Regions from separate parts of the Actinocorallia longicatena genome, predicted to be linked through region 2. Evidence: riboswitches for the same ligand, from Rfam matches in the RefSeq annotation. Region 2 holds a riboswitch; the other holds the start of a gene.
What was found. A riboswitch is a leader RNA that binds a small molecule or an ion and turns the genes downstream of it on or off. The one in region 2 is predicted to bind glycine.
Positions count from the first base shown of each region.

Region 1 (8,846 bases), on a different contig from region 2:
GCTGGTGCTCGCCGCCCTCGGCGAACATCACCGACGGGCTCCAGCCGACGTAGGGCATGAGCGGCCAGGTCTCGGGGACCTGGTCCCAGGCGTTCCAGCGCCGCGAGTCCCGCGCGAACAGCTGAGGGTTGCTCGTGATGTGGTGGACCTCGCGGTAGCCGACCACGAACCAGGCGGGGACGTCGTCGTCGAGCAGGATCCGGGTGACGGGGCCCGCCATGCGGATCTCCTCGTACAGTCCGGCCGGGTCGTCGGCGATCCGCTCGCCGTACAGGCGCAAGGGTTCTTCTGGCTGCATCATTTCGGAGTCTCCGAGAGGCGGGTCAGGTGGCGGACCAACGTGATGAGAACGAGCTTTCCGGACGCCCGGAGGCGGGCGTCGCAGTCGACCATCGGAATGTCGCCGGGCAGGTTGAGAGCCTCTCTGACCTGCTCGAGGCCGGGCTGACGCATGCCGTCGAACCGGTTGACGGCCACCACGAACGGCATCCCGTGGTGCTCCAGCCGGTCGATGGCGTACCAGGAGTCCTCCAGGCGCCGGGTGTCGACCATGACGACCGCGCCGAGGCTGCCGGCGAACAGCTGGTCCCACAGGAACCAGAAGCGCTCCTGGCCCGGAGCCCCGAACAGGTACAGGACGGTCTCGGCGTTGATCGTGATCCGGCCGAAGTCGAAGGCGACCGTGGTGGTGCTCTTGCTCCGGACCTTCCCGATGTCGTCGACCTTCGCACCGGCCTGAGTCATGATCTCTTCGGTGCTCAGCGGCCGGATCTCGCTGACCGCACCGACCAGCGTCGTCTTTCCCACGCCGAAACCGCCCACAACGACGATCTTCAACGCGTCGGTGGCCGTTCCGCGCAACGGGGTGCGGACGGCCGCCTCAGAGGTTCTCGAGTCCAATGAGCACCTGCTTCAGGATTTCCATGTCGGGGAGAGGCGGGAGGGTACGGCGCCGGACGGTGACCCCGCCGGTGTCGAGGAGGTCGCCGAGCAGGATCTTGATCACGCTCACGGGCAGGTGCAGCTCGGCGGAGAGCTCGACCACGGAGATCGGCTCCCGGGCCAGCCGCAGGATCTCCGCGTGCTCGGACTGCATGCCGCGGGCGGGCTCACGTTCGGCGATCACCAGCGTGACGACGTCCAGGCCGATGCTGGAGGTGTCGGCCCGGCCCTTGGTCACCGTGTAGAGCCGGTCGGGATCCTCCCGGTCGACCTCGCGGCGGATCATGTGGCGGGTTCGGTCCGGCGCGGCGCGGCCGTCAGGAATCCGCCGACCTGCTCGACCAGGCCGTTCATGTTGTGAGCGACCACGCCGACGTCGGCGTCCTCCTCGGCGATCACGGCGAGGTGCGCCCCCTCGCCCGCCGGGACGATCAGCAGCAGCCCGCCGCGGAACTCGACCATGGCCTGGCCGGAGCCGATGGCGTCGCCGAACTCGGCCGAGGCGCTGAGCGACAGGCTCTGCACGCCCGCCGAGATCGCCGACAGATGGTCGGCCTGGTCGACGGTGAGCCCCGAGGTGAAGCTCATCTTGAGGCCGTCCTTCGACAGCACCAGGAGGTGGCGGATGCCAGGCGTCCGGTGGCGCAGGGCCTCCAGCAGCGACTCCAGCGTCTGTTCCGTGGTCATTTCGGTATTCATCGAAAGAGACGGTCCTTAGTCGTTTTCGGCGGGGGCGTCCTGCTGGACGGGGGAGTCCTTGCCCGCCTGCCGGAAGGCGGCGAACCGTGCGCCCGTGTCACGGGGCGCGGTGGGAACCGCGGTGAGCGGGTCCTCCTGGGCGTTCCGCTCCTCGGGAGCGGCGGTGGCGGGGTGCTCGGCGGCGGCGAGGGTCGCGCCGCGCGGCCGCACGGGCAGGCCCGTCGTGGTCTCGCCGGTCGGCTCGACGGCCTGCTGGCGGGCCGCCGGCGGGGCGGCCAGGGCGGGCTGCGGGAGCTGGGGCCGCGGCCGGGTGACGAGCTGGCGGGGGATCATCATGACGACGCCGGTGCCGCCGCGCGAGGACGGCCGGAAGCTGATGGCCAGGCCGTACTTGTCGGCGAGCTTGCCGACGACCGCCAGGCCCAGGCGGGTGCCGGCCAGGGTCTTCAGGTCGATGGGCTCGGTCACGAGCGTCTCGGCCCGCTGCCGCTCGCGCTTGCGCATGCCGAGGCCGCCGTCCTCGATGGTGACGATGACGCCCGCGTCCTCCTCCTCCACGTAGACGTGGACCTCGCTGCCGTGCGCGGAGAAGGTCGCGGCGTTGTCCATCAGCTCGGCGAGCGCGTGCATGACGCCCTCGGCCGCGTAGCCGACGACCGCCGACTCGGTGGTGGAGTGCAGCCGGATCCGCCGGTAGGCGTCGATGCGGCCCATGGCGCCGCGCAGGACGCTCTCCATGACGATCGGCTTGGTCCAGCGGCGTCCCGACCGGCCGCCGCTGAGCAGCGCGATGCTGTCGGCGAGGCGTCCCATCTGGGAGATGCGGTGGTCGAGGTCGAGCAGGTCGCCGAAGACCTTCTCGTCGCCGTAGCGGTGCTGGAGCTCGCGGAGCTCGGCCAGCAGGCTGGTCGACTGCGCCTGGACGCGGGCGGCGGCGTTCGCGCAGGCGGACATGGCGGCCGTGCCCCGCCGCTCGCCCTCGGCGATCTCGCCGGCGACGTTCAGGAGCAGCGTCTGGAGGGCCGGGTCGGTGAGGTCGGGCAGCCCGTCCAGCGCGGTCTCCAGCGAGGCGCGGTCCTCACGGACCCGCTGGACCAGCTCCGGAAGGGTCTTCTCGACCAGGACCTTGGCCTCCTGCGACTGGACGGTCGCGGCGGCGAGCCCGGCCGCGGTCCGCTGCTCGGCGGCCACCAGCTCCATCGCCGTGACCTGGACCACCCGCTGGAGGGCCAGATTGGTCGGCGGGACCGTCCCCATGAGGACGTTCTCGAAGGTGGCGCCGTCCCTGACCCTGCGGGTCAGCGCGGGCATGGTCTCCTCGGCGGTGAGGACCAGCTCCGAGGTCACCACGGCGAGATCGGCCCGCAGCGCGGCCAGCCCGCGCCGGGAGCTGACGGCCCTGGCCGCGAAGTAGGCGGCCATGGCGCTGGCGGCGCAGAAGGCCAGGGCGACGCCGCCGCCGCCCCACATGATCACCTTGCGGGTGTCGTGCGGAACGCTCATGGCGGCCCACAGCCAGACCCCGCCGACGGCCAGCACGGACACCAGCCAGGCGAGGAGCGCCTTCTCGACGGGGGGTCGGTCGGGCCGCTGGGAGCGGACCGCCGGGGAAGCGTGTGACATCTCTCGAGTCCTCATCGGGGGCTGAAGACGGATGTGTAGCCCTCATACCCTCCCGCATTCGGCCACCCCAAAGGTCGATTTCCGACCAACTCTTCGTTAGTTCCGTTACATCCCTGGTGCCGGGGGCACGGGTGGCGGGTCCCGCCGGTCGTTCTATAGAGTGAGGCGACGCCACTGATCCCACGCGGGAGAGTGCCCGGATCCCCAGGTCCGGGACGCCGAAGGAGCAATTCCTCCCCGGAACCTCTCAGGCACAAGGGACCGCGCGGAGGAGGCGGCCTCTGGAAAGAGGAGACCCCGTGACGGCGGGGCCTCCCGCCGAAGGTGAAAGCCCGCCCTTTCTTTACCGGCGGGTGAAGCTCTCAGGCACCCATGACAGAGGGGGAGGCCCAGCCTGCGCGTATGCGGTGGGACGATTGAGTCCGCACGGTATACGCCGCCGACCAAGGAGCCACGCCCGTGTCATCGAAGACCACGCCGCTGTACGAGCTGCACAAGGAGCTCGGCGGCAACCTCGTCGACTTCGCCGGGTACCTCATGCCCCTGCGCTACGGGTCGGAGACCGCCGAGCACCTCGCGGTCCGCTCCAGCGCCGGGCTCTTCGACATCTCCCACATGGGAGAGATCTTCGTGACCGGCCGCCAGGCCGCCGAGATCCTGGACTACTCCCTGGTGGGCCTGCCGTCGGCCCTGGTGCCCGGCAAGGCCCGTTACACCATGATCGTCGACACCCGGGGCGGCGTCCTGGACGACCTGATCGTCTACCGGCTCAGCGACCACGCCTTCATGGTCGTCGCCAACGCCGCCAACAAGGACGCCGTGGCGGGGGCCCTGAAGGCCCGCGCCGCGAAGTTCGACGGCACCGTCGACGACCAGTCCGACAACTACGCGCTGATCGCGATCCAGGGTCCGAAGGCCGAGGGGATCCTGCTGGGCCTGACCGACGCCCCGATCAAGGACCTCAAGTACTACGCCCTGCTCAGCGGCACCGTGGCGGGCGTCGCGGCGTTCATCGGCCGGACGGGTTACACCGGCGAGGACGGCTTCGAGCTGTTCGTGGCCAACGAGGACGCCGTCCCGCTGTGGAAGGCCCTCGCCGAGGCCGGCGGCGACGCCGTGGTGCCCTGCGGCCTCTCCGCCCGCGACACGCTCCGCCTCGAGGCGGGCATGCCGCTGTACGGGCACGAGCTGACCAGCGAGCTCACCCCCTACGACGCGGGCCTCGGCCGGGTGGTGAAGCTGGAGAAGGACTTCGTCGGGCGTGACGCCCTGGCCGCCGTCGCCGACGAGCCGCAGAAGAAGAAACTCGTGGGTCTGGTGGCGCGGGGCCGTAGGGTTCCCCGTGAGGGTTACCAGGTCATCGGTGCCGACGGTGAGATCATCGGCACCGTGACGAGCGGGGCGCCGTCCCCGACCCTGGGCAAGCCCATCGCCATGGCGTACGTGACGGCCGACGCGACCCCGGTCGCCGTCGACATCCGCGGAAAGCACGAGCCGGTCGACGCCGTCGACCTGCCCTTCTACAGGAGAGAAAAGTGAGCGTTCCGGAGCAGCTCCGCTACACCGAGGAGCACGAATGGGTGTCCGGCCTGGAAGGTGAGGATGGCATCGTGACCATCGGGATCACCGACTACGCCGCCGACGCCCTCGGCGACATCGTGTACGTCTCGCTGCCCGAGGAGGGTGCGACCGTCACCGCCGGGGACGCGTGCGGCGAGGCCGAGTCCACCAAGTCCGTCAGCGACCTGTACGCGCCGCTGTCCGGCGAGGTCACCGCGGTCAACCAGGCCGTCGTCGACGACCCGTCGATCATCAACTCCGACCCTTACGGCGAGGGCTGGCTGTTCCGGGTGCGCCTCGGCGACGACAACCCCGAGCTGCTCGACGCCGAGGCCTACTCCAAGATCATCGAGGAAGCATGACGACCCTTTTCGACTCGCTGGAGAGCCTCGACCCCGAGGTCCACGCCGCCGTGCGGGCCGAGCTGGCGCGCCAGCAGGACACCCTCGAGATGATCGCGTCGGAGAACTTCGCCCCGGTCGCGGTCCTTGAGGCCCAGGGCTCCGTGCTGACCAACAAGTACGCCGAGGGCTACCCCGGACGCCGCTACTACGGCGGCTGCGAGCACGTCGACGTCACCGAGCAGCTCGCGATCGACCGGGCCAAGAGCCTGTTCGGCGCCGAGAGCGCCAACGTCCAGCCGCACTCCGGCGCCCAGGCCAACACGGCCGTGTACTTCGCGCTCCTGGAGCACGGCGACACGATCCTCGGCCTCGACCTCGCCCACGGCGGCCACCTGACCCACGGGATGCGCCTGAACTACTCGGGCAAGACCCTGAACGTGGTCCCTTACCACGTCAGCCCCGCCGACGGCCGGGTCGACATGGAAGAGGTCGCGAAGCTGGCGCGCGAGCACCGGCCGAAGATGATCGTCGCGGGCTGGTCCGCCTACCCGCGGCAGCTCGACTTCGCGCGGTTCCGCGAGATCGCCGACGAGGTCGGCGCGCTGCTGTTCGTCGACATGGCGCACTTCGCCGGCCTGGTCGCGGCGGGGCTCCACCCCTCGCCCGTGCCCTATGCCGACATCGTCACGACCACGACGCACAAGACCCTCGGCGGTCCGCGCGGCGGCCTGATCCTGGCGAAGGAGGAATTCGGCAAGAAGATCAACTCTGCCGTCTTCCCCGGCCTCCAGGGCGGCCCGCTGGAGCACGTGATCGCCGCCAAGGCCGTCGCGCTCAAGGTCGCAGCCTCCGAGGAGTTCAAGGACCGCCAGAAGCGGACCCTGGAGGGCGCCCGGATCATCGCCGAGCGGCTGCTCGCCGAGGACTCCGCCAAGGCGGGCGTCAAGGTCCTGACCGGCGGTACCGACGTCCACCTGGTCCTGGTCGACCTGGTCGACTCGGAGCTCACCGGCCGCGACGCCGAGGACCGCCTCCACGAGGTCGGCATCACCGTCAACCGGAACGCGGTCCCCAACGACCCGCGCCCCCCGATGGTGACCTCCGGCCTGCGCATCGGCACCCCGGCCCTGGCCACCCGCGGCTTCGGTGCCGAGGACTTCGCAGAGGTCGCCGACATCCTGGCGCTCGCGCTCCAGCCGGAGTTCGACGCCGCCTCGCTGAAGGGCCGCGTGACCGCGCTGGCGCGCAAGCACCCGCTCTACCCGGGCCTGTAAGGGCTTTCCACGGCCCCGCACACCCTCCTGTGCGGGGCCTTCCTTCTTTTTTGGGGGATCAATGGCGATCTCTGTATTCGATCTTTTCAAGGTGGGCATCGGCCCCTCCAGCTCGCACACCGGCGGCCCGATGGCCGCCGCCCACCGCTTCGCCCGCGGCCTGCGCACCGACGGCCTCCTGGCCTCGGTCGCCCGGGTCGAGTGCGTGCTGTACGGCTCGCTCGGCCTGACGGGCAAGGGCCACGGCTCCGACAAGGCCGTCGTGCTGGGGCTCGAGGGCTCCAAGCCGGAGAACGTCGACGTCTCCGGGGTTCCCGGGCGGATGGCCGCGCTCAAGGACTCCGGCAAGCTCCGCCTGTTCGGCTCCGAGGGGCCTGTGATCCCGTTCGTGATCGGCGAGCATCTGGTCTTCGAACGGAAGATCAGCCTCCCCGGCCACCCCAACGGCATGCGCTTCACCGCCTTCGACGCCGCCGGCACCGAGCTCAGGACCAGGGTCTACTACTCGGTCGGCGGCGGCTTCGTCGTGGACGAGAACGCCACCGGCGCCGACCGGATCAAGGCCGACGCGACCGTCCTGCCCCATCCGTTCAACGACGGCGCCGAGCTGCTGGAGCTGACCCGCCTCACCGGCCTGAGCATCCCCCGGCTGATGCTGGAGAACGAGAAGGCCTTCGGCCGCACCGAGCAGGAGATCCGCGAGGGCCTCGACCACCTCTGGGCCGTCATGCGCGAGTGCGTCGCCCGGGGATGTGAGGAGGAGGGGCTGCTGCCCGGCGGGCTGAAGGTCCGGCGCCGCTCCCACGCGCTGCACCGCCAGCTCATGGTGGAGACCCCGACCGACCCGCTCCAGGCGATGGACTGGGTCACGCTGTACGCGCTGGCCGTCAACGAGGAGAACGCCGCCGGCGGGCGGATCGTCACGGCCCCGACCAACGGGGCGGCGGGGATCATCCCGGCCGTCATGCACTACGTGGACCGGTTCGTGAAGCCGCAGCACCCCCAGTGGGTCCACCGCTTCCTGCTGACGGCCGCCGCGATCGGCGTGCTGTTCAAGCAGAACGCCTCGATCTCCGGAGCCGAGGTCGGCTGCCAGGGAGAGGTCGGTTCGGCCTGCTCCATGGCCGCCGCCGGCCTGACCGAGGTCCTGGGCGGCACTCCCGGCCAGGTCGAGAACGCCGCCGAGATCGGCATCGAGCACAACCTCGGGCTGACCTGCGACCCGGTCGGCGGGCTCGTCCAGGTCCCCTGCATCGAGCGGAACGCGGTCGCCTCGATCAAGGCCATCAGCGCCGCCCGGCTGGCCATGCGGGGCGACGGCGAGCACTTCGTCTCCCTCGACCGGGCGATCAAGACCATGCGCGACACCGGCCGGGACATGCTGGACAAGTACAAGGAGACGTCCCGGGGCGGCCTGGCCGTGAACGTCATCGAATGCTGATCACGTAGTTTGGGGTGATGGGCATGGAGATCAGAAGCATCGCCGGTGACGAGCTCCAGGGATGGCTGAGGACGGTCGCGACCGGTTTCCACGCCTCACCCGACGTGGAGGCCGAAGAGGCCGACCTGCTGCGGCCGTACTACGACCTGGACAGGACCCTGGGGGCCTTCGACGACGGCCGCTGCGTGGCGACCTTCCGGAGCTTCACCCACGAGGTGACGGCCGTCGGCGGAGCCCCGGTCACCTCGGACGCGATCACGGCCGTGACCGTCCTGCCGACCCACCGCAGGCGCGGCCTCCTGACCCGGATGATGGACCTCGACCTGCGCGCCGCCAAGGACAGGGGTGACCCGATGGCCTCGCTGGTCGCCGCCGAGCACCTGATCTACAGCCGCTACGGATTCGGTCCGGCCACCTGGCTGACGGAGTTCAGGGTCGAGGTCGGCAGGGCCAGGACCGCGCCCGTCCTGGAGTTCGACGGCCGGGTGGACCTGGTCGACGGCGCCGAGGTCCGCAAGGTCGGCCCGGCCGTCCACGACCGGCTGCGCTCCCGGCTCGCCGGGGTCGTCTCCCGGGACGACCGATGGTGGCGGATGCACACCGGTGATCTCGTCCTCCCGTCGTCGAAGCCGTGGAAGGAGCCCTACCACGCGGTCTGCCGCTCGGCTGCGGGCGAGGTGGAGGGCCTGGTCAGCTACACCTCCGATGGCAAGTGGGACGGCTTCCAGCCCGACTGCACCGCCACCGTCCAGGAACTGATCGCCGCGACGCCGTCCGCCGAGCGGGCCCTGTGGCACTACCTGTGCTCCATCGACTGGATCACCAGGATCGAGACCGGAGGGCGTCCCTCGGACGACCTTCTCCCGCTGCTGCTGGGCGATCCGAGGGCGGCCCGCGTCGTGAGCCACGGCGACTCCGTCTGGCTGCGCCCCCTGGACGTCCCGCGGCTTCTGGAGGCCCGCT
Region 1 covers NZ_BAAAUV010000052.1:1,026-9,871, forward strand. Annotated here, with positions in the region: gene ABD785_RS40060 (cytochrome P450) at 1-301, opposite strand, end outside; gene ABD785_RS40065 (GTP-binding protein) at 298-900, opposite strand; gene ABD785_RS40070 (DUF742 domain-containing protein) at 881-1,228, opposite strand; gene ABD785_RS40075 (roadblock/LC7 domain-containing protein) at 1,225-1,629, opposite strand; gene ABD785_RS40080 (sensor histidine kinase) at 1,657-3,264, opposite strand; glycine riboswitch at 3,440-3,538, shown strand; glycine riboswitch at 3,543-3,646, shown strand; gene gcvT (glycine cleavage system aminomethyltransferase GcvT) at 3,724-4,803, shown strand; gene gcvH (glycine cleavage system protein GcvH) at 4,800-5,186, shown strand; gene ABD785_RS40095 (serine hydroxymethyltransferase) at 5,183-6,442, shown strand; gene ABD785_RS40100 (L-serine ammonia-lyase) at 6,504-7,883, shown strand; gene ABD785_RS40105 (GNAT family N-acetyltransferase) at 7,907-8,846, shown strand, end outside.
Region 1: another riboswitch for glycine. It lies ahead of gcvT (glycine cleavage system aminomethyltransferase GcvT); the one in region 2 lies ahead of gcvP (aminomethyl-transferring glycine dehydrogenase).

Region 2 (8,846 bases):
CATGAACACCACGAGCAGGTGCGAGGTCCGCATGAACCGCAGGCTCAGCGTGCCGGGCTCGCCGGGCGGTCCCGGCAGGTCGAACTCGACGACGACCGACTCACCGTCGTCGGAGGCGCGGCCCTCACCGGCCCAGGCGGTGACGAGCGAGCGCCACCGGACGGCCAGCTCCCCCGCGTCCTGAAGGGTCTCCTCAGCGGCCACGGGTCACCGCCGCGGCGACCATCTCGTCGGTCAGGCCCGCCGCGAGCAGGGCGAGGGCGTGCCTGCGCAGCGGGGGCTGCCGTACGGCGTTCTCCACGGACCGCTCCCTGATGTCCTCGGCGACGGACTCGCTCCACGCGGGCCCGTTTGAGTGGACGTCCTCTTCGACCGGAAGGTTCCCCGTGAGCGCGTCGAGCAGCACGTCGAGGGACGGCCTGTTGCGCGGGTCCTTGGTCATGCACCAGCCCAGCAGCGGGCGGAGCCCGCCGGGCACGCCGTCGAGGACCGGGGCCTCGGCGGTGACGCGCTGGAGCACCGCGCTGATCTCGGTCTCGCCGAACGGCGCGATCCCGGTGGCGGCGAACGCCAGCACGGCGCCGAGGGAGAACACGTCGCTGGCCGGGCCGACCGGATCGGCCATGATCTGCTCGGGCGACATGTAGGCGGGCGTGCCCATCACGGTCCCCGGCTGGGTCAGCCCCTCGGCACCCGACCTGCGGGAGATCCCGAAGTCGATGACGCGCGGGCCGTCCTCGGCGAGCAGCACGTTCGACGGCTTGAGGTCGCGGTGCACCACCCCGGCGGCGTGGATGTTCTGCAGCGCCTCGACCAGTCCGGCGCCGAGCGTCGCGAGCTGGGGTTCCGGCATCGGCCCGTGCGTCTTGACCGCCTCCCACAGCGACGGCCCCGGCACGTGCACGGTCGCCAGCCAGGGAGGATCGCCGAACGGGTCGGCGTCGACGACCGCGGCCGTGAACGCGCCGCTCACCGCCTTGGCGGCCTCGATCTCGCGGGCGAACCGCTCACGGAACCCCGGGTCGTCGGCGAACTCGGGCCGGATCACCTTCACCGCGACCGACCGGCCGCTCGGTGAGCGTCCGTGCAGCACCCAGCCCATGCCCCCGGAGCCCAGCCGTCCCACGATCCGGTAACGGCCCACCTGTTCGGGGTCGCTCATCGGAGTCAGCACAGTCATCCCCGTTCGTCCTTCGCCCCCGCGAACAGGTCAAGTATCCACCAAGGCGTCCCCGCGGAGCGGACTTCCCCGCGGCGATCCGTGCCCGATTCCAGGAATTCGTTCCCTCCGTCCCCTCAGACGGCCGGGAGTTCCCGGTTGATCCGCGCCTCGACGTCGGCGGCGATCGCCGGGTCGGCCAGGCCGCGCCGCCACACCTCGACGGACTCCTCGTCGCGGCCGCGCAGCGGGAGGGTCCTCGCCAGGAGCTCGGTGGCCAGCGGCGCGAGGTCGGGGGCCGTGCCCGGGCCGAGGGCCGCGGAGAAGGCGCCGATGGCCTGCTCCAGATGGGTCAGTCCCATCACGATCGCGAGCCGGGCGTAGGCGTAGGAGTCGGGGTGCAGTCTCCGCAGGGATGTGGCCAGGACGGTCTGGGCGCGCGCGGCCTGGCCGAGCTCGAGCAGCCGCTGCGACAGGTCGTGGGCGGCGACCGGGGCGTACTCCTCGTCGCCGGAGTCGACCGCCTGCTCCCACCAGGCCAGGGCGGCGTCGGTGTCGCCGCGGTCGTCGGCGAGCTGTGCCAGGGCCAGGCAGGCGGCGGGCAGGTAGTCGGGATTGCCGAGCTCCACGACGTTGCGCCAGGCTCCCGCGGCGGCCTGCAGATCGCCGGCCCGCTCGTAGGAGAGGGCCAGATGGTAGGCCGCGCGGGGCGCGTAGTCGGGGTCTTCGGTGTCGATGGCGATCTGGTCGGCGACCCGGGAGCCGTCGATGTCGCCCAGGTCCTCCAGGACCAGCGCGAGACCGAGCGCGGCCTCCGCCCGGTCGGGCGACTCCAGCGCCTCGGTGAAAAGAGTGACGGCGGCGGCGTGCTCACCGTTCTCGGCGTGTTCCCGCGCCCGCAGCAGGGTCATTCCGGCCCTCTTTCCACCCGGTGAAATTTTGTCCCCGACCCTACAAGGGCGGCCGTGCCGTCCACTGGACGACACGGCCGGAAGTTCCCCTATTTCGCCGGTTCAGTCTTCGAAGGCCTCGGGCGGCGGGCACGAGCAGACGAGGTTGCGGTCGCCGTACACGCCGTCGATGCGGCCGACCGGCGGCCAGTACTTGCCCTCGCGCAGCGAGGCGACCGGGTAGGCGGCCTCCTCACGCGAGTACGGGTGCTTCCAGTCTGCCGACAGCAGCGTCTCTGCGGTGTGCGGGGCGTTGTGCAGCGGGTTGTCGTCGCGGTCCCACTCCCCCGAGGCGACCCGGTCGATCTCCGCCTTGATCGCGATCATCGCGTCGGCGAAGCGGTCGAGCTCGGCCAGGTCCTCGGACTCGGTGGGCTCGATCATCAGGGTGCCCGCGACGGGGAAGGACAGGGTCGGGGCGTGGAAGCCGTAGTCGATGAGCCGCTTGGCGACGTCCTCGGCGGTGACCCCGGTGTCCTTGGTGATCTTCCGGAGGTCCGCGATGCACTCGTGCGCGACGAGGCCGTTGCGGCCGGTGTAGAGGATCGGGAAGTGCGGGCTCAGCCTGCGGGCCAGGTAGTTGGCCGACAGGATCGCGACCTCGGTCGCCCGCGTCAGGCCGTCGGGGCCCATCATCGCGATGTAGGCCCACGGGATCGGCAGGATGCCCGCCGAGCCCCACGGGGCCGCCGAGATCGGGCCGACGCCCGTCTCCGGGCCCGCCTCCGGGCGCAGCGGGTGGTTGGGCAGGAACGGCGCGAGGTGCTCGCCGACCGCGACCGGGCCCACCCCGGGACCGCCGCCGCCGTGCGGGATGCAGAAGGTCTTGTGCAGGTTCAGGTGCGAGACGTCCGCGCCGAACCGGCCGGGCCTGGCGAGGCCGACCAGGGCGTTGAGGTTCGCGCCGTCCACGTAGACCTGGCCGCCCGCGGCGTGCACCGAGGCGCAGATGTCGACGATGGTCTCCTCGTACACGCCGTGCGTGGACGGGTAGGTGACCATGATCACCGAGAGGTCGGCGGCATGCTTGTCGATCTTGGCGTGGAGGTCGGTCAGGTCGACGTTGCCGTTGTCGTCGCACTTGACGACCACGACCTTCATCCCGGCCATGACCGCGCTGGCGGCGTTGGTGCCGTGCGCCGAGGACGGGATCAGGCAGACGTTGCGATGCCCCTCGCCGCGGGAGTCGTGGTAGCCCTTCACGGCCAGCAGCCCGGCCAGCTCGCCCTGCGAACCGGCGTTGGGCTGCACCGAGACCCTGGCGTAGCCGGTGATCTCGGCCAGCCAGCCCTCCAGCTCGCCGATCAGCTCGACGTAGCCGGCGGCCTGCTCGATCGGCGCGAACGGGTGGATGTTCGCGAACTCGGGCCAGGTGATCGGCTCCATCTCGGTGGTCGAGTTCAGCTTCATCGTGCAGGAGCCGAGCGGGATCATGGAGCGGTCGAGGGCGATGTCCTTGTCCTGCAGGCGGCGCAGGTAGCGGAGCATCGAGGTCTCCGAGCGGTGCTCGTGGAAGACCGGGTGGGTCAGGTAGGCGCTCTCGCGGCGCAGCCCGGCCGGGATGGCGTCGGACGGCTCGGAGACCACGACGGCCCGGCGGAAGGCCCGCTGCTCGAAGGCCTCCAGCAGAACCTGGAGGTCGTCCTGCGTGACGGTCTCGTCGAAGGAGACCGCGACGATCTGGGGGCCGACCAGGCGGATGTTGAAGCCGGCGTCCGCGGCGTGCTTCACCACGGCCTCGGCCGAGCCGGGCAGCGCGATCGTCAGGGTGTCGAAGTAGGCGGAGTTGAGGACCTCGAAGCCCTCCACCTCCTGGTCCCCGATCGACCGGGCGAAGGCGGAGGTGAGGCGGTGGACCCGCTCGGCGATCGCCTTCAGCCCGTCGGGGCCGTGGTAGACCGCGTACATCGACGCCATGACGGCCAGCAGCACCTGCGCGGTGCAGATGTTGGAGGTCGCCTTCTCGCGCCGGATGTGCTGCTCGCGCGTCTGCAGGGCCAGCCGGTAGGCGCGACGGCCTTCGTTGTCGACCGAGACGCCGACCAGGCGGCCGGGGAGCTGCCGCTGGAGCTCCTCGCGGACGGCCATGTAACCGGCGTGCGGGCCGCCGAAGCCGAACGGGACGCCGAAGCGCTGGGCCGAGCCCACGACGATGTCGGCGCCGAGCTCGCCGGGCGGGGTGAGCAGGGTCAGGGCCAGCAGGTCCGCGGCCACGACGACCTTGGCGCCGCGGGCGTGGGCGGCCTCGATGACGGGCTTGAGGTCCCAGACCTCGCCGCTCATCCCCGGGTACTGGAGCAGCACGCCGAAGATGTCGCCCTCGGGCAGCCCGTCGGACAGGTCGGCGACGACCACGTCGATGCCGAGCGGGGTGGCGCGGCCCTTGATGACCTCGACGGTCTGCGGGAAGGTGTCGGCGTCGATGACGAAGGAGCCGGCCTCCTTGCGCTTGGTCGCGCGCAGCGCCAGCGCCATGCCTTCGGCGGCGGCGGTGCCCTCGTCCAGCATCGAGGCGTTGGCCGTCGGGACGCCGGTGAGGTCGGAGACCACGGTCTGGAAGTTCAGCAGGGCCTCGAGCCGGCCCTGGGAGATCTCCGGCTGGTAGGGCGTGTAGGCGGTGTACCAGCCCGGGTTCTCCAGGACGTTCCGCAGGATCACGCCCGGGGTGATCGTGCCGTAGTAGCCCAGCCCGATCAGCGAGGACTTCACGGTGTTCGCGGCGGCGAGCTCCCGCAGCCGCCGGAGGGCGGCGGGCTCGCTCAGCGCGGCGGGAAGGTCGAGATCGGCGTCCGAGCGGATCGCGGCCGGGACGGACGCGCCGACGAGGGCCGCGAGATCGGCGAACCCGATCTCGGCGAGCATCCGGGACTGGTCGTCGGCGGACGGGCCGATGTGGCGGTCGGAGAAGTCGGTCTGCGTCATCGGTGAGGCCTCCTGGGCTGGCATGCAGAGGTCGAACGGGTCGCCAATGGCGCTCGTCTCCCCCTCTGTCATGTGAACCTGAGAGCTTCACCCTGCCCTGCCTGACGCGGCATGGGGCGGGGCTTTCACCGTCGGTGGGGCGATCATCACGCCCGCTTTCCAGAGGTGCCTCTTCCGTGCGGTCCTTTTGCCTGAGAGGTTCCGGGGAGGTTGCTCCTTCGGCGCTCCGCACCGGCTTGTGCGAAGTCTCTCCCGCACGGGGTCGACAGCGGTTCAAGTCTACCCGCCCCTGTTCTGGAGATCGCAAAGCGGGGGGATGGCAAAAGATCTACTTTTTGCGGGTAAGGAGTAGCGCAGGGAATGACACGGTACCCGCCATGATCACCGAAGGGTCCCACCTCGCTACGATGGGCTCCGATGAAGAAGGGCGGTGGGCGATGACCAGAACGCAGGCGGAGAGCGAGCTGGAGCCGCTGCTCGCCCTCGCCAAGGGCGTCGAGGTCGACGAGCCGCCGCGGCCCGGCCGCATCCGCAGCCAGTCGAACCTCTTCCGGGCCCTGGCCTGCCTCGCCGGGCTGGTCATGGTCCTGCTGCTGCCGTCGATCGCCTCCCAGACGACCAGCGGCATCCAGGGCGACATCTCCGAGGGCACCCAGAACGTCCACTTCCTGCTCAGCCTGGCCAGCCAGCTGTCGACCTTCTGGGTCCTGCTGGTTCCCGTGATCTTCGCTCTGGACCGCGCCTTCCGCCGCGACGCCCTCCGCGTGATCGTCGGCCTGCTCGCCGCGATCATCGCCCTCGGCCTGACCATCGCCCTGGACGCCTGGGCGAGCGCGGCCGGGCCCGGCACCCTCACCAACGCCCTCGGCTGGAACAACGCGGGCACCACTCCCCTGCACGCCGACCTCACCCCGGTGATCGCTTTCGTGACGGCCGTCCGGCTGGCCGGGCGGCCGCGCTGGCAGCTCGTCATGTGGGGGACGATCGCCCTCGCCTCCCTCGCGGCCCTCGCCGCCGGGTACACGACGGCGCTGGGGCTGGTCGCCACCTACTTCATCGGCAGGATCGTCGGCTACCTGACCCTCTACGGGATCGGCACCCCGAACCCGCGCCCGCCGGGCACCGCCGTGGTCGCCGCGCTCGAGCGCCTCGGGCTGAAGCCATCGCACGCGCTCAGGATCGACGACGGCACCGACGACCACCGCCGCTACACGGTCGAGGCGGAGGGCGGCAAGCTCGACGTGACGGTCCTCGATCGCGACCAGCAGACCTCAGGACTGCTCTACCGGATCTGGCGGGGCCTGCGGCTGCGGGCCAACCAGCCGCGCCGGGCCCTCAGATCACTGCGCAGATCACTGGAGCAGGAGTCGCTGATGGCCTACGCGGCCGGCGCCGCACAGGTCAGGACGCCCCGGCTGATCGCCACCTCCGAGGTCGGCACCGAGGCCGCGCTGCTGGCCTACGAGCACGTCGACGGCGTCCGCCTCGCGGACATGCCCGCGGAGGCGATCACCGACACCCTGCTGGTGGACATCTGGCGCGAGGTCGACCTGCTGCACCGGCAGCGGATGGCCCACCGCAGCCTCGACACCACCTCGATCATGGTCCACGGCGGCGTCCCCTACGTCGTGGGGCTCGCGCGGGGCGAGATCGCCGTCAGCGACCTGCTGCTCCGCCTCGACCAGGCCCAGCTCCTCACCTCGCTGGCGCTGCGGGTGGGCCAGGAGCGGGCCGTCCGCACGGCCGCCGAGGTGATCGGCAGCCAGACCCTGGGCGCGATCCTGCCGCTGCTGCAGAAGGTGGCGCTGTCCCGCGACACCCGCACGGAGCTGAGGCAGCAGAAGGACCTGCTCAGCAACCTGCGCGAGGAGATCCTGAGGTTCACGCCCGAGGTCGAGATCCAGGCGGTACGGCTGGAGCGCTTCAGGCCCCGCACGATCGTCAGCATCGTCGGCCTGACGATCGGCACCTACTTCCTGCTCTCCCAGCTCAGCAACGTCAACCTCACCCAGATCATCACCAGCGCCAAGTGGGGCTGGGCGATCGTGGCCCTGATCGCCGCGTGCGTCACCTACGTCGCGGCCGCGATGATGCTGATCGGCTTCGTGCCCGAGCGGCTGTCGTGGTGGCGGACCATCCTCGCCCAGCTCGCCGCCTCGTTCGTGAAGCTGGTCGCCCCCGCGGCCGTCACGGGCGTGGCGATCAACACCCGGTTCCTCCAGCGGGCCGGGGTCCGCCCCGGATCGGCCGTGGCCAGCGTGGGCGCCTCCCAGCTGACGGGCATGGTCATCCACATCGGACTGCTGATCGTCTTCGGTTTCCTCACCGGCTCGCAGAGCACCACGACCGAGTTCGCGCCGTCCAAGACGATCGTGATCGTTCTGCTGGCGGGCGCCGCGGTCGCCGGGGCCCTCGCCACGATCGGGCGGGTCCGGCGGCTCGTCGCCGTCCGGCTCAAGGACATGTTCTCCGGGGTCGTCCCGCGCCTTCTGGACGTCCTCCAGGACCCCAGGAAGGTCGCCACCGGGATCGGCGGCACCCTGCTCCTCACGGTGGCGTTCGTGGTCTGCCTGGACGCCTCCATCCGCGCTTTCGGCGGCAGCCTCAGCTGGACGGCCGTCGCGGTCGTCTTCCTCACCGGCAACGCCCTGGGCTCGGCCGCGCCGACCCCCGGCGGCCTCGGCGCCGTGGAGGGCGCCCTGACCCTCGGGCTCACCCTCGCGGGGCTGCCCGCGGAGCAGGCGACCTCGGCCGTCCTGCTGTTCCGGCTCCTGACCTTCTGGCTGCCGGTCCTGCCCGGCTGGGCGGCGTTCACCCACCTCCAGCGGCGCGAAGCCCTCTGACGCAGGGGCTCGGGATCCTCCGGGCATGCGAAAGCGCCCCGGACCCGCGGGTCCAGAGCGCCGGTCACATCGGTTCAGGCTCCTTTGCGCGCCCTGCGCCGGGCCGAGAGCTCGTCGCCCCCCTGCTGCCGCTCCGTGCCGAGGTCGTCGGCGGCGCTCTCACCGGGCAGCTCGGCGAGTGAGCCCTCGACCTCCTGCCAGACCCGGCCGAGCGCGATCCCGAAGACGCCCTGGCCGCCCTGGAGCAGATCCACGACCTCGTCGGGCGAGGTGCACTCGTACACGCTCACCCCGTCGCTCATGAGGGTGATCTGGGACAGGTGCTCGACCCCGCGGTCGGTCAGGTGGTTGACGGCGGTGCGGATCTGCTGGAGGGACACGCCCGCGTCCAGGAGCCGCTTGACCACCTTGAGCACGAGGATGTCGCGGAAGCCGTACAGCCGCTGGCTGCCCGAACCATGGGCGCTGCGGACGCTCGGCTCGACCAGGCCCGTGCGGGCCCAGTAGTCGAGCTGGCGGTAGGTGATCCCGGCCGCGGCGCACGCGGTGGGACCCCGGTAGCCGACGTCGGCCCTGGGGACCACGACCTCGCTGTCGAACAGCAGGCCCTGTTCCCCGGCACGCTGGGAGGCGAGCACTCGCTCGCGATCCACCTTGTCCTCGCCGCTGCTCACCGCCACGCGGACCTCCGACTTCTGTCAGCCCGTGGTGTTTTCCGTCAAGGGGGTTTGGCGGTATTACCCCACGGGCGTTCCACCAGCACGGTAGGTGCCGGTCAGGGCAGGGTCAACGTTCGCCCTCGGCGCGTCGCACACCGGATCAATCGGCTTCACGTGCGCAAACGGTCGAACATCGGTGTCCCGCCTTACCCCTACCCGCTGTGACAGGGGTGGAAAACGAACCGGGTCTTCAAGATCAATGACACAAAGCCACTGGTCAGGCGCCGCGATCGAAGTCCTCGGGCGTCACGTT
Region 2 covers NZ_BAAAUV010000001.1:41,385-50,230, forward strand. Annotated here, with positions in the region: gene ABD785_RS00210 (hypothetical protein) at 1-204, opposite strand, end outside; gene ABD785_RS00215 (serine/threonine-protein kinase) at 194-1,180, opposite strand; gene ABD785_RS00220 (tetratricopeptide repeat protein) at 1,297-2,070, opposite strand; gene gcvP (aminomethyl-transferring glycine dehydrogenase) at 2,173-5,031, opposite strand; glycine riboswitch at 5,201-5,296, opposite strand; gene ABD785_RS00230 (lysylphosphatidylglycerol synthase transmembrane domain-containing protein) at 5,469-7,874, shown strand; gene ABD785_RS00235 (MerR family transcriptional regulator) at 7,949-8,554, opposite strand; gene ABD785_RS00240 (bifunctional nuclease family protein) at 8,811-8,846, opposite strand, start outside.